4 regions of the Citrobacter braakii genome follow, and region 1 is predicted to be linked to each of the others. Evidence: predicted binding sites of a transcription regulator. Region 1 holds the regulator's gene; each other region holds the start of a gene.
What was found. Region 1 encodes PhoB, which activates phosphate uptake and scavenging genes when phosphate is short. Its sites were predicted from a motif close to CTGTCATAAAACTGNCNNAT; they were not measured.
Positions count from the first base shown of each region.

Region 2: a site for PhoB is predicted at 2,194-2,213, ahead of GFC06_RS14410 (heavy metal response regulator transcription factor). Genes of this name have one in related genera too.
Region 3: a site for PhoB is predicted at 1,349-1,368, ahead of acuI (acrylyl-CoA reductase (NADPH)). Genes of this name have one in related genera too.
Region 4: a site for PhoB is predicted at 2,413-2,432, ahead of GFC06_RS20070 (phosphoethanolamine transferase). Genes of this name have one in related genera too.

Region 1 covers NZ_CP045771.1:4,740,366-4,744,171, reverse strand. The annotation lists gene sbcD (exonuclease subunit SbcD) at 1-900, opposite strand, end outside; gene phoB (phosphate response regulator transcription factor PhoB) at 1,091-1,780, shown strand; gene phoR (phosphate regulon sensor histidine kinase PhoR) at 1,831-3,126, shown strand; gene brnQ (branched-chain amino acid transporter carrier protein BrnQ) at 3,532-3,806, shown strand, end outside.
Region 2 covers NZ_CP045771.1:3,088,748-3,092,553, reverse strand. The annotation lists gene GFC06_RS14420 (VOC family protein) at 1-327, opposite strand, end outside; gene GFC06_RS14415 (alpha/beta hydrolase) at 996-2,045, opposite strand; gene GFC06_RS14410 (heavy metal response regulator transcription factor) at 2,265-2,945, shown strand; gene GFC06_RS14405 (heavy metal sensor histidine kinase) at 2,961-3,806, shown strand, end outside.
Region 3 covers NZ_CP045771.1:1,450,645-1,454,450, forward strand. The annotation lists gene msrP (protein-methionine-sulfoxide reductase catalytic subunit MsrP) at 1-60, opposite strand, end outside; gene acuI (acrylyl-CoA reductase (NADPH)) at 180-1,154, opposite strand; gene csrD (RNase E specificity factor CsrD) at 1,380-3,320, shown strand; gene mreB (rod shape-determining protein MreB) at 3,627-3,806, shown strand, end outside.
Region 4 covers NZ_CP045771.1:4,244,942-4,248,747, reverse strand. The annotation lists gene ompX (outer membrane protein OmpX) at 69-584, shown strand; gene GFC06_RS20070 (phosphoethanolamine transferase) at 648-2,234, opposite strand; gene mntS (manganase accumulation protein MntS) at 2,511-2,639, opposite strand; gene mntR (manganese-binding transcriptional regulator MntR) at 2,826-3,299, shown strand; gene GFC06_RS20055 (anion transporter) at 3,296-3,806, shown strand, end outside.

The sequences.
Region 1 (3,806 bases):
CTGCACGCCGCGCCACTGCTCAAGCTGGGTAGTAATGGCGGCTAAATCGCCTTTCAGTACCGCAAGCTGCTGCGTAACCGGCACGGTGAGATTTTCAACGGCGCTAAGTTTCCCCGCGTCAAAGCTCACCAGATGTACACATTTGCTTTTGCCGCACTCGTCAAAACTGAGGGCAATCGGCGAGCCGCAGTAGCGAATATGTTCCGTGCCGCCGATAACCTGCGCCCGGTGAATATGTCCCAGCGCGATGTAGTCTGCCGGTGGGAAGTTTTGCGCCGGGAAGGCGTCCAGCGTACCGATATAAATGTCACGTACGGCGTCGCTTTTACTGGCTCCGACGGTGGTCAAATGCCCGGTCGCAATGATGGGAAGATTGTGGTCGCCGCGCAGCGTGCAGGCATCCTGATACTGCTGCTGATAATAGTCGGTGATTGCGCCCAGTAAATGCTGCTGTTTTTCTTGTCCTGTCAGCCCAGCCTGGCTGGTGATGATGTCGCGCGGACGTAAAAAAGGCACCGGACACAGGATCGCCCCCGGCGTACCGTCGCGTAGCGGCAGTATCTGCGGCCCATGGCCAGCGCTGGCAACCACCGTGGTGTTGAGAAACGCCAGAATATCGCGGGATTCATTGAGCGTGGCGACAGAGTCGTGGTTGCCTGCCAGCACCACCAGATGACAGCCGGTTTGCTGCAGATTGACGACAAAACGGTTATACAGCTCACGGGCATAGCTAGGCGGTGAGCCGGTATCGAAAATATCGCCTGCCACAATAATGGCATCCACCTGCTGGGATTGTGCCGTTTCCAGCAGCCAGTCGAGAAAGGCCTGATGCTCGGCGGCGCGGCTCTTGCTGTAGAAATTTTGGCCCAGATGCCAGTCAGACGTGTGAAGGATGCGCATAAGAGTTCCATGACGGTAAAACAATGGCGGGGATTATAACCCTTCACGAGTGGGAATATCTTGTCTCCGGGCTGTCATAATTCGCCGGGCTGCGTTAAACCTGGACTATCTTTTCATAAATCTGTCATAAAACTGACGCATAATGGCACTGTATTGATGGCAAACGATTTAATTACAAACAGGGCAAATCATGGCGAGACGTATTCTGGTCGTAGAAGATGAAGCTCCAATTCGTGAAATGGTCTGCTTCGTGCTCGAGCAAAACGGATTTCAACCCGTTGAAGCCGAAGACTATGACAGTGCTGTGAACCAACTCAATGAACCCTGGCCGGATCTCGTCCTGCTTGATTGGATGCTTCCCGGCGGCTCGGGTCTACAGTTTATTAAACATCTCAAGCGCGAAGCGATGACGCGGGATATCCCGGTGATGATGCTGACGGCGAGGGGGGAAGAGGAAGATCGCGTCCGGGGGCTGGAAACCGGCGCGGATGACTATATTACCAAGCCCTTTTCTCCCAAGGAGCTGGTGGCGCGTATTAAAGCAGTTCTGCGTCGTATTTCACCGATGGCGGTGGAAGAGGTTATAGAGATGCAGGGGCTAAGCCTTGATCCCACCTCGCATCGCGTGATGACCGGCGAGGATCCGCTGGATATGGGGCCGACCGAATTCAAACTGTTGCACTTCTTTATGACTCATCCCGAGCGTGTCTACAGTCGCGAGCAACTCCTCAATCATGTCTGGGGAACCAATGTGTACGTGGAAGACCGGACAGTGGATGTGCACATCCGCCGCTTACGTAAGGCGCTGGAGCACAGCGGACACGATCGTATGGTGCAGACGGTTCGCGGGACGGGATATCGTTTTTCAACCCGCTTCTGACTGACAAGAATCAGGGCCTGAAGGAATAGGCCGTATAGGGAGTAAGACGTTTGCTAGAACGATTGTCATGGAAAAGGTTGGTACTGGAGCTGATCCTGTGCTGCATACCGGCATTTATCCTTAGCGCTTTTTTCGGTTACCTGCCCTGGTTTTTACTGGCGTCGGTAACGGGCCTGCTTATCTGGCATTTCTGGAATTTATTACGTTTGTCCTGGTGGCTATGGGTCGACAGAAGCATGACGCCGCCGCCGGGGCGAGGCAGTTGGGAGCCGTTGCTGTACGGGCTGCATCAAATGCAACTGCGCAACAAAAAGCGCCGTCGTGAACTGGGTAATCTGATTAAACGTTTTCGCAGCGGGGCGGAATCGCTACCCGACGCGGTGGTGCTGACCACTGAAGAAGGCGGTATCTTCTGGTGTAACGGACTGGCTCAGCAGGTTCTGGGACTGCGCTGGCCGGACGATAGCGGGCAAAATATTCTTAACCTGTTGCGCTACCCGGAATTTACACAATATCTGAAAACGCGCGATTTTAGCCGACCGATCAATCTGGTACTCAATACCGGACGGCATCTGGAAATTCGCGTGATGCCCTATACCGATAAGCAACTGCTGATGGTGGCGCGCGACGTTACCCAGATGCATCAACTGGAAGGTTCACGACGTAACTTTTTCGCCAACGCCAGCCATGAACTGCGTACGCCTCTGACGGTGTTACAAGGGTACCTGGAAATGATGCAGGAGCATCCGCTGGAAGGGACGACGCGTGAAAAAGCGCTGCATACCATGCGCGAACAAACGTATCGCATGGAAGGGCTGGTGAAACAGCTGCTGACGCTGTCAAAAATTGAGGCTGCTCCGACGCTACTGCTGAATGAGAAGGTCGATGTGCCCATGATGCTGCGCGTGCTCGAACACGAAGCGCAAACGCTGAGCCAGCAAAAACATACGTTTACCTTTGATGTTGATAACAGCCTGAACGTGCGGGGTAACGAGGAGCAGTTGCGTAGCGCTATCTCGAATCTCGTCTACAACGCGGTGAACCATACGCCAGCGGGAACGCACATTACCGTACGCTGGCAGCATGTGGCGTCGGGGGCGGAGTTTTGCGTGGAAGACAACGGTCCAGGCATTGCCGCCGAGCATATTCCACGCTTAACCGAACGTTTTTATCGTGTGGATAAGGCGCGATCGCGGCAAACGGGCGGCAGCGGACTTGGTCTGGCCATCGTTAAGCATGCGCTGCATCATCACGACAGTCGCTTGAATATCGAAAGCGAACCAGGCGTTGGGACGCGATTTAGTTTCGTGATCCCGGAACGTTTAATTGCCAAAATTAACGGTTAAGGCGCATTCGTAAGATAATCTTTCCAAAAGCCAGCGCAAGCTGGCTTTTTCTATGCGGTCAATATAACCATCCTGAATTTTACGACGTTTGGTTGTTTTTTGTTCGAACTATTACCCATACCTTTTTCCATGAAATGGTGTTTTGTGCTAACCCCATTTTTCATATCGCTATATTGTTCTGGTTTTGGGATCCCACCTTGCTTTAAAACGTTATAAGCGTTTAAATTGCGCTCCAGGTGCTGTCATACCGACTGCATTTACGCGGTAAATCGAAAAACTATTCTTCGCCGCGCCAGTCTGGGAGTGTTTCCCGCTGGAATTGAGCAAAAATGCCGCTGTATTGTCCCCCAGGGAAAGGCAAAAATTTATTATTTTCAACACCACATCCACAGGCAGTAAGACTTTATGACCCATCAGTTAAAATCGCGCGATATTATCGCTTTGGGATTTATGACATTTGCACTGTTCGTTGGTGCAGGTAACATCATCTTCCCCCCAATGGTTGGTTTGCAGGCAGGTGAACACGTCTGGACTGCGGCTTTTGGCTTTTTGATTACCGCCGTTGGCCTGCCGGTACTTACCGTTGTCGCGCTGGCGAAAGTCGGTGGTGGTGTGGACCGACTGAGCACGCCTATCGGTAAAGTCGCTGGTTTGCTGCTGGCGACCGTGTGCTACCTGGC
Region 2 (3,806 bases), 1.7 Mb from region 1:
ACCCCATTCTGGCATATCCATTGGCTCGTTAATGAATTTAATCCCTTTTAACGAATAGGCCTCAAAGCTTTCATCTACATTATCAACCTCGAAACAAACCATTGATTTTTCGCGATATATTATCGTTTTTTCTCTGTCAGCATTTCCAATAATTGGGGCCATCAGATCAGAAGTAAAGATAGCAAGGCCCTCTATACCTTCGGCGACTTTGAAGCTGGCATAGCAATCTTCAATATCCCAGACAGCTTCTAAACCAAGCTTCTGGGTGTAGAAATTGAAACATTTGCGGTAATCTTTGACTAACAGTCTTACATTGTTGAATTTCATATATTTTCCCTTATATATTACATAAACCACAAAATGCAAGTTTGAGCATCTGAGCGTGACTATTAATTTGGCTTATCAGAGATAAGCCCTGTCAAAATTCAGATATATCATCCTGGTGCTCCTTTGTATTCCTGAAAGTGCGATTATTCCAGTTCTGTTCCTGTATATTCTCTCATTGAGCTTATAGTTTGCGTTGACGACATCAGATTATAGCTTTTCTTAGCAAGTTAAAAGGTGTGTATCTGACTAATAGCACAACCGTGTTTGCATTTTCCCGCTGTGACCGTCCTGCAAGTAACCTGAAAGGCGTCGGGTATTAGCACTTAATGCCTTAAGTATTATTTTAAAGTTTTTTCCGACGAACAAGTCGCCTGAAGAGGGAACGCCCGCCTCAAGAAGCTGCATGCCGAAGCCATGCTGGATAAGGAGGCACTCAATGCCGTAATGCTAAACCTAAAGTTGGCCTGTACCACGAAGTAAAACCTTACAGGCAAATAATAATCCTCAGATGTCCCTGCCGTTTTATGAATTTCATTCATAGCGGCTATTTAATGTGCGTAATTATCTTTCCTCCCGACTTCGTTAGTCTTGGTCACATGCGGACACACTCATTATGTCCTGATATGACCAGCCTGAGTGGCTGGCCAAAGGTATCGTCTGATAGGGGGTTAAATACTCTTATCGAAGAAGACGTCCAGCTTTTGCAAAGCCTTGTCGACGTACTCAGGAACCCAATACGTCTCGATATGGGTAGCGCCATCGATCAGGAAGAGTTCTTTGTCTTTTGTACCGGTGGCTTTCGCAAACGCATCATCCGTCATATAGAGCGTGTCGGCTTTTGTACCAGCAATCATCAGCAGCGGTTTATTGATGAGATTGATATGGTCCGTAACGTCAAAACTCATCAAATCTAACAGGCTACTTGTCGTGTATTTAAACGTAGAGTTCGGGTGCGCGTGAGTTTTCCAGTAGTACTCATAGCCCTGTCGATATAAGGCAAAAGGTAACTTAGCGATCTGTTCATCAGTCAGATTGGCATCACCGGAGTACAGGACTTCACCTCCGGAAGCTTCCTGAGCACGTGCGTCAGAAGCCTGCTGAAGACGCTGCTGAATAGTATCCAGCTGTGAGTCCTGAAAACCGTTGCGCCGCACCAGGCCTGAATTAAACATGCTGATGGTTGCGATCGATTTAAACCGTTGATCCGTTTCGGCCGCAACAAGTGAATAACCGCCACCTCCGCAAATACCCAGCAGACCGAGGCGGGAAGTATCCACTCCCGGATACTGGCTGATGTAGTCAGCCATGCCGTGGATATCCTCGATGCGATTAGCGGGTTTATCCACGCTGCGAGGCATCCCACCGCTCGCGCCCTGATAAGCCGCGTCGGCAGTAATCGTGATGTAGCCCTGTTCGGCGAGACGCTGGGCATACAATCCTGCGACCTGCTCTTTTACGCCGCCATTCGGATGTGCAACCACCACGGCAGGGTATTTTTTGGCGGGATCGTAGTTAGCAGGGGTATAGACATTCGCAGCTATCTGAATGCCATGCAGATCGTACTTCACCGGATGAATGTTGACCTTGCCTTTGACGTTCTCAGTGATGGCACCGTCATAGGCCAGGGTGAATGGATTTTTTTTGTAATCAGCCGCATTGACTGAGGTGGCCCCGGTTATTGCCGTGAGCAGTATTGCAGTTAACAGATTGAATTTCATGGTCTCTCCCGATGAGTTTCAGGCTTGCGGATTTAAATGTGCAGACTCAGGTTAGAGAGAGAGGCCTGTCAGCATCGTGACAGGTAAATAACATTTTTGTCAGCAAGCAGGCTGAGATGGCTTCATGTTTCTGACAATGCTGTCAGGTAAGCGTCAGCTTTATGTTGGCAATCAAGAGGCAGAATAAGTCCGATTGAACAGTTAAGAGGAAATCCCGTTATGCGCCTGTTGCTAGTCGAAGATGAAGAAAAAACGTCAACCTATCTCAACCGTGCGTTGAGTGAATCCGGATTTACGGTAGATGTCTCTGCAGATGGCGCTGAAGGTCTTCATTACGCGCTGGAGCTTGACTACGACGCGATAATCCTTGATGTGATGCTGCCGGGGATGGATGGCTACCGGGTACTTGAGGGGGTGCGAGCCGTCAAACAGACGCCGGTACTAATGCTCTCGGCCCGCGGTTCGGTCGACGAGCGCGTCAAAGGGCTTCGGCTTGGCGCGGATGATTATCTCCCTAAGCCCTTTTCACTGATTGAACTGGTGGCGCGTATTCAGGCACTGGTGCGTCGCCGCGCTACGGATGGCGCAGACATCACCCAGCTGCAAATTCACGATCTGCATCTCGACCTGCTGGCCCGCCGCGTATTTCGCGCCGGAACGCGACTGGAGTTGACCGCAAAAGAGTTTTCCCTGTTAAGTCTTCTCGCCCGGCATCAGGGGGAGATTCTGTCAAAAATGATGATTGCTGAGCAGATATGGGACATGAATTTTGACAGCGATGCCAATGTGGTTGAAGTCGCCATTAAACGTCTGCGAGCCAAAGTGGATGCCCCATTCGACGTCAAACTGTTACATACCGTTCGTGGCATGGGGTATGTCCTCGAAGTCCGGTCGGAATAAATGAAGAGGCTCAGCATGCCTAAACGTTCCATCTCTGTTCACCTGGCGCTGATGTTTGCCTTATCCGCGCTGCTGATTGTGTCTATTATCGGTATCCTGCTCAGAAGCTCCTTACATGACTCTTTGCAAAAGCAGATGCACAACGAACTGTTGTTCCGGGAATCATTAATGAGTCCGTGGATCGCCGCACGAACCTCGGCTGACGGCTGGTCGACGTTGGCTAATAAATTTACTGTGCTAACCAATTCTGAAGGTGAGCGCGTTCGCTACTGGATAGTGAGCGATAACCCGCGCTTTAGCATGGGGGGAATACCACCGGTGGGCGTTCAGTGGTCTTCTTTGCAGGAGGGATTTAATAAAGTGCCCGGCGCATCGGAAGGTGCATGCTCACTGTTCCTGTTAGTGAAAACCATCCCCGCCAACGGTGAAAGGCCTGAGCTGCGCTATGTGGTTGCCATCGACTCTACGCCGTATATGGGCACACTCGATGCGTTCACACGAACGCTGCTGATTATTGCCGCGCTGGGCGTACTGATTGTCGCCTTACTGGGATACGTTGTTTCACGGATTGGCCTGCGTCCGGTGGGCATGCTCAGTCAGCAGGCACAACACCTTGCACCAGGTGACCATGGCCAGCGCCTGAATACCTGCGCGTTGCCCGAAGAACTGCAGCAACTGGCATCATCATTTAACGGTGTGTTAGAGCGTCAGGAAATCGCCTGGCGACAGCTCGAGAGCTTTAATGCCGATGTTGCGCATGAACTTCGTACCCCGCTGACTAACCTGATCGGCCAGACGCAACTCGGGCTATCACGCCGACGTTCACAAGATGAACTGGAAGAGTTATTGGGTTCAAACCTT
Region 3 (3,806 bases), 1.6 Mb from region 1:
CATAAAAAAAGCCGACTCGTCAGTGACGTCGGCTTCTGTAAATGGACGTAATTTCTTCATAACAGACTCCCGGCTTACGCGTCATAACTGACAGGGGACGCGTAGTTAATATGGCAGGGAGTCTGTAGATATGCCGCGAAATTTCGTTAATTAAGTGTAAATTTCTGCGCCAGAGCTTGTTACTTCACCTTCACCAGCGTACGACCTTGCACCTGGTTATTGATGATGGCATCGGCAAACTTCGGCGCATCCGCCAGCGTAATCTCCGTGGCGGCCTGAGCATAGAAAGAGTCCGGCAGATCCTTAACCAGACGCGCCCAGGCTTCTGCCCGGCGTGCCGGCGGGGTCATCACCGAGTCCACCCCTTGCAAACGAACGTTACGCAGAATAAATGGCATCACCGTCGTCGGCAGAGCGAAACCGCCAGCCAGGCCGCAGGCGGCAACGCAGCCACCGTAGTTCATCTGTGCCAGGACTTTTGCCAGAACTTTGTCGCCAACGGTATCAACCGCACCAGCCCACAGCTGTTTTTCCAACGGACGAGATTCAGCAAATTCATCACGGCTAAGGATACGGTTAGCGCCCAGGCTCTTCAGGTAGTCGTGAGTACTTTCGCGACCCGAAACCGCCGCAACCTGATAACCCAGCTTATGCAGTAACGCCACGGCCGTGCTACCCACGCCGCCGCTGGCGCCAGTGACGACAATCTCACCGTCTTGCGGGCGAATACCTGCATCTTCAAGCGCCATGACGCACAGCATGGCGGTAAAGCCAGCGGTCCCGATAACCATGGCTTTACGTCCGTCCAGCCCTTGTGGCAGCGCAACCAGCCAGTCGCCTTTCACGCGTGCGCGTTCGGCCAGTCCACCCCAATGATTTTCACCCACGCCCCAGCCGGTCAGTAAAACTTCCTGACCTGCATGAAAACGGGGATCTTCGCTTGCGCGCACGGTACCGGCGAAATCGATACCAGGAATCATCGGAAAATTACGAATGATTTTACCCTTGCCGGTGATAGCCAGGGCGTCTTTATAGTTCAGGCTTGACCAGTGGACATCCACCGTCACATCGCCTTCCGGTAGCTGATTTTCGTCGAGGGGTTGAACGGATGCGAGGGTTTTTCCGTCCTGCTGTTCTAAGATCAAAGCCTGCATAACCTGTCCTCAATTCGTATAGTGGATTGGAAAATTATTAATGAAGACTATACTCGCTAATCAAAACATGATGCCGATTCCGCGCAATAAATTGCCAGATATACCTAATTTGGTAGTATGCCCACACTGTTTGTATAAATGGACGGATTTTGCGTTCAGTTTTGCATTTTCGCGCCGCTTTATCACTTTCATGCCTGTTTCATAACTGTCGGAGTTAACACAAGGATGCGATTAACGACGAAATTTTCAGCTTTTGTGACGCTGCTTACAGGGTTAACGATCTTCGTAACTCTGATCGGCTGCTCGCTGAGTTTCTATAACGCGATTCAATATAAGTTCACCACCCGTGTTCAGGCGGTGGCGACGGCGATTGATACGCACCTTGTCTCCCGCGATGTCGTTGCGCTAACCCCGCAAATCGATGAACTGATGGTTTCGGTTGATATCGTGCGCGTCGAACTGCTTCAGGGCGAACACGTGGTGTATGACCACTCCCGAACCAGCAGCTACCGCCCGGCGGGGACGAACAATCTGTATCGTGATGTCACCGTCCCGTTGGTCAAACACCCGGGCATGTCGCTGCGTCTGGTTTATCAGGATCCCATGGGCAACTATTTCCATTCGCTGATGACTACCGCGCCGCTCACGTTGGCGATTGCTTTCATTATACTGATGCTCTTTTTGTCTGTGCGCTGGCTTCAGCGTCAGCTTTCAGGTCAAGAGTTGCTGGAGATTCGTTCAACGCGCATTCTTAACGGCGAACGTGGACCGAACGTGCGGGGGACTGTTTATGAATGGCCTGCGCGTACCAGTAGCGCGCTCGATATGCTGCTGACCGAAATTCAAAGTGCCCGCGAGCAACGTAGCCGACTGGATACGCTGATTCGTTCCTATGTGGCGCAGGATACAAAAACCGGGCTAAGCAACCGCCTGTTCTTTGATAACCAACTGGCAACGCTGCTGGAAGATCAGGAAAAAGTGGGATCGCATGGCGTCGTGATGATGGTACGCCTGCCGGACTTTACGCTGCTGCGCGATAGCTGGGGAATTACCCTTGCGGAAGAACAAATTTCAACGCTAATCAATTTGTTGTCGACTTTTATGACGCGCTATCCGGGCGCGTTGCTGGCGCGCTACCACCGTAGCGATTTTGCCATCCTGTTGCCACACCGCACGCTGAAAGAGGCGGAAAGTATTGCCGGGCAATTATTAAAAGCGGTAGATGCGCTTCCGGCTAATAAAATGATCGACCGTGCCGATATGGTTCATATTGGCATTTGTGTTTGCCGCAGCGGTCAGTCGACGGAACAAGTGATGGATCACGCTGAAGCCGCCACGCGGAACTCGGTATTGCAGGGTGGGAACAGTTGGTCGGTCTATGATGACTCACTACCGGAAAAAGGTCGGGGTAACGTACGCTGGCGAACGCTGATCGAACAGATGCTCAGCCGGGGTGGACCAAGAATTTATCAAAAGCCTGCGGTAACCCGTGAAGGACGGGTGCACCACCGGGAGCTGATGTGCCGTATTTTTGATGGCAGCGAAGAGGTTATTTCGGCGGAATATATGCCGATGGTCCTGCAGTTTGGCCTGGCAGAAGAATATGACCGTCTGCAAATCAGCCGTCTGATCTTACTGTTGGGCTACTGGCCGCAGGAAAACCTGGCGATGCAGACAACGGTTGAATCGCTAATTCGCCCACGTTTTCAGCGCTGGCTACGTGATACGCTGATGCAGTGCGAAAAATCATTACGCAAACGCATAATTATTGAACTTGCTGAGGCAGATGTCTGTCAACATATCAGCCGGTTACAGCCCGTCATCAGATTGATGAATGTGCTGGGTGTGCGAATTGCCGTTACGCAGGCGGGTTTAACGCTGGTGAGCACCAGTTGGATCAAAGAGCTTAACGTTGAGTTATTGAAGCTGCATCCAAGCCTGGTGAGGAATATTGATAAGCGAACCGAAAACCAGCTCCTGGTGCAAAGCCTGGTGGAGGCTTGTTCTGGAACACCAACGCAGGTTTACGCCACGGGCGTTCGTTCGCGTAGCGAGTGGCATACGCTGACGGAACGCGGAGTTGCGGGTGGGCAAGGGGATTTTTTTGCCGCATCACAGCCACTTGACACTAACGTGAAAAAATATTCGCAAAGATACTCGGTTTAACCTGCCGTTTAATTCGTTTTCACGTAGAATAACGCGCGCTGTGCCTTCTGGGGGTGTGCTTGTCTGCTCGCCAGGTTGTAACAGCAAACATGCAGGTGAATGACCTTTGACAGGTTGCAAACAAAAGCGAGGAGTGCTGCTGATTTATTCAGCCCTGATGGACTCAGGCCGATTTTGTAACAAAGGAAACGAACTGCACTAATTTTCACCGTAGCAGATGATTTTTGCGCCTTGTCGCTGCTGCGTGTGGTTGGTAAAGTAAGCGGATTTTGTTTTCCGCCCCAGCTTTCAGGATTATCCCTTAGTATGTTGAAAAAATTTCGTGGCATGTTTTCCAATGACCTGTCCATTGACCTGGGTACCGCGAATACCCTTATTTATGTAAAAGGACAAGGCATCGTATTGAATGAGCCTTCTGTTGTGGCCATTCGTCAGGATCGTGCCGGCTCGCCAAAAAGCGTAGCCGCAGTGGGCCATGACGCGAAG
Region 4 (3,806 bases), 500 kb from region 1:
AAGAGTTTCCCATCAATTTTTGGTATATTTAAAACTTAGGATTTACTTGAAGCACATTTGAGGTGGTTATGAAAAAAATTGCATGTCTTTCAGCACTGGCCGCTGTTCTGGCTTTCTCCGCAGGTACTGCTGTAGCTGCGACTTCTACCGTTACCGGTGGTTACGCTCAGAGCGATGCTCAGGGCGCAGCGAACAAAATGAACGGTTTTAACCTGAAGTATCGCTACGAGCAGGACAGCAACCCGCTGGGTGTTATCGGTTCCTTCACTTACACTGAAAAAGATCGTACCGATGCGTCTGGCGACTACAACAAAACCCAGTACTACGGCATCACTGCTGGTCCGGCTTACCGTCTGAACGACTGGGCAAGCATCTACGGTGTAGTGGGTGTTGGCTACGGTAAATTCCAGAACGCAGCATCCCCGGCTGATAACCACACCACCAGTGACTACGGTTTCTCTTACGGTGCTGGTCTGCAGTTCAACCCGATCGAAAACGTTGCTCTGGACTTCTCCTACGAGCAGAGCCGTATTCGTAGCGTTGACGTTGGCACCTGGATCGCTGGCGTGGGTTACCGCTTCTAATCACTTCGGTGATACAAAAAATCCGCCTCTCGGGGCGGATTTTTTTTGTGCGCAACTCAGAGATTAACGAGATTTGGTCTCAAAGATGTCGGTACCCAGATGGTTGTAGTCCACCTTCTGCAATTTGAAGTTGGTGATGTACACCGGGCCAGCCTTTTTCTCTGAAATAAAGCGATAGCTGTTGGTGATTTCCTTCGCGCTTATCCCCGTCCACTGCGAGAAAAAGCTGAGGAAATCATTGGCGGAGCGACGGGCTTTAATCACCCGGTGCGCTTTATCATCGCTCGACAGCACCATAAATGGTACCTGGAAATTCTGCTGGAACTGATCGTCATGCGCCAGGTACTGCACCTCTTTCCCCCGCTCTTTAAACGCGAGGCCATGATCGGAGAAATAGACCATCGAGAAGCTGTTATCGCTGTTACGTAACTGATCGTAAAGCTGGCGCAGCAGGTCATCCGTCTGCGTCATGGTGTACAGATAGCAAGATGTCTCTTTTGACTGGACGAAAGTCTCGTATTTACCCTGCGTCCGGTCGCAGGCCTGCGGATGCGAGCCCATTAAATGCAGCACGATAAGCTGTGGCTGAGTGCGCTCGGTTGCCAGCACCTGGGCGGTCATCTTCAACAACGCTTCGTCACGGGTATTTTTATCCGCTTCGAAATCACCGCTTTTGAGGAACTGAACTTCATCAGCTCGCTTCGCAATGCTGGCGATGGCCGTATCGTATTCACCAATCTGTCCCTGATTGGAGAACCACCACGTCTGGAATCCCGCGCGGTTGGCCAGAGTGACAAAGTTATCCTGGAACTGGGGTTTATCGTCGACCACCCGATTTAGCGTCAGGCCGAGTGATTTTTGTGTCGAACCGCTTGCCGCGATGTAATCCGCGAAGATGTAGCCGTTAACGGAACTGGCAAACGGCGTGTTATCCCAGTGACCGCCAAAAGCGCCTAACGCATCGCGGCGGGCGCTTTCGCCGATGACCACCACGTAGGTATGATACTTCGGCTTCACGGCGGTTACCGTCCAGCTGTCTTTCACGCTCGCCAGCTTCGCCATACGCTCTTGTTCGTCGAGCACTTCGTTGTTATTAACGATAACGTCCTTGGCAAAGCGGAAAACCGGATAGCCGGTGTCTTTCAGCTTGAACACGCCGCCCCAGGCCAGGTTTTGCACCGGGGTTACAAAGAACGCGACTATGCTGAACAGCAAACAAATACTGTCGAACTTATTCCAGCTACGCTGCGGCACCTCTTTTTTACGGCGTACGGCGATAACACCGAGGGCGAAAATAAACACCCCAACCAGATAACTGTACCAGGGGAAGATGGTGAGGATTTCAGTAGACTCTTCCATATTGGTTGAGTGCAGCGCCAGCAAGGTATTGAAGTTCGGCGAACCGTAAGCCTGGCCAAACGGGAAGTACATTGCCGCTACCAGCGAGCAAATGCCAATCAGCACTTTCTGCGCACGCGGCGCGCTGCGCCACAGCAGCATCAATATACAGGTGAAAGCAACGCTATAGAGCAGGCTAAGCGGATAGCCCAGCGCAAGGTTGATCAGCAGAGACTGTAAGAAATAGAGGCCAGTCCACGGACTAATCGCCCGGCTACGAGCAATGATTGAATCTTTGAGGGTTAAATTCATATGCCACTGTTACAAAAACGCCATGTGCTTACCCTGGCGCTAAGGGTCATTGCCTGCCTGAGAGAGCGAGAAGGGGGATAGGGTCCGCATCCGCGAGCCGCAATATATGCAGGGCTGCGAAAAGATAGAGTGTGTGCAAGAGAAGGTCAACTACTACTAAGAAATTGTTTTGCGAGGGGCGTGGCAAAACTGACAAAAAGAAGGGTTATTGGCACGAAAACGATCACCGTATCCGAGTTACGGCAGGAAAATGAAGCGGCGTACCGCGACGCCGCATTATTTATCTGCAGTTTTGTCCTGCTCTGGTTTGCTGTTAATCATGTCGCACAGCATAGAGATCAGCATTAACCGTACTTTAAAGGGAGAGTGGCTAAACACGCGTATACACCTCTTAAATTCATTCATATAAACCTCCTGACTTCACGATCCCATCAGTCCTTGAGGGATGTCTTTATTATATACAGATATAGCACAGGCTATATTATATAGCTATTGCTAAAACGTTAATTTTTTGTGCCCACGCAACTCTGGTTTACAATGAGCGTTCTCTAATCAGATGCCGTTAACGCGTCACAGTAACGAGGAAGCAGAATGAGTCGTCGCGCAGGTATGCCAACAACAAAAAAAGTGACGCAATTGGTGAATGTCGAAGAACACGTTGAAGGATTTCGTCAGGTCCGGGAGGCACATCGCCGTGAGCTGATTGATGACTACGTAGAGCTGATTTCCGATCTCATTATTGAGGTGGGTGAAGCGCGCCAGGTAGATATGGCCGCACGGCTTGGGGTTTCCCAGCCGACGGTTGCTAAAATGCTTAAGCGTCTTGCTTCAGTTGGGTTGATTGAAATGATCCCCTGGCGGGGCGTGTTTTTAACCGCAGAAGGTGAGCGACTGGCTCAGGAGAGTCGGGAGCGTCACCAGATTGTGGAGAATTTCCTGCTGATGTTAGGTATCAGCCCGGAAATTGCCCGTCGCGACGCGGAAGGAATGGAGCATCACGTCAGTAAGGAAACGCTGGAGGCTTTTAGCCGGTTTACGCAACAGCAAGGCACAGGCTCTGAATGAGTTTTCCTTTACTACGCGCCTTACAGCGCGATCGCTTTTTTCAGCTGTTAATCATCGTCGGGGTTGTACTGAGCCTGTTCGTGCCGTTTACGCCAAGGTCGTGGCCGGGGGCGATAGACTGGCACACGATCATTACGCTTAGCGGCCTGATGTTACTGACCAAAGGCGTGGAGCTAAGCGGTTACTTCGATGTGTTAGGGCGCAAGATGACCCGGCGCTTTAACACCGAACGTCAATTGGCGATATTTATGGTGCTGGCGGCGGCCCTGCTGTCGACGTTTCTGACCAACGATGTTGCGCTGTTTATTGTTGTTCCGCTGACGATCACCCTGAAAAAATTGTGCGCCATTCCTGTAAATCGCCTGATTATCTTTGAGGCGCTGGCGGTAAACGCCGGATCGTTGCTCACGCCAATAGGTAATCCGCAAAACATTCTGATGTGGGGACGCTCCGGCTTATCGTTTACCGCGTTTACCTGGCAGATGGCGCCGCTTGCGGGGACCATGA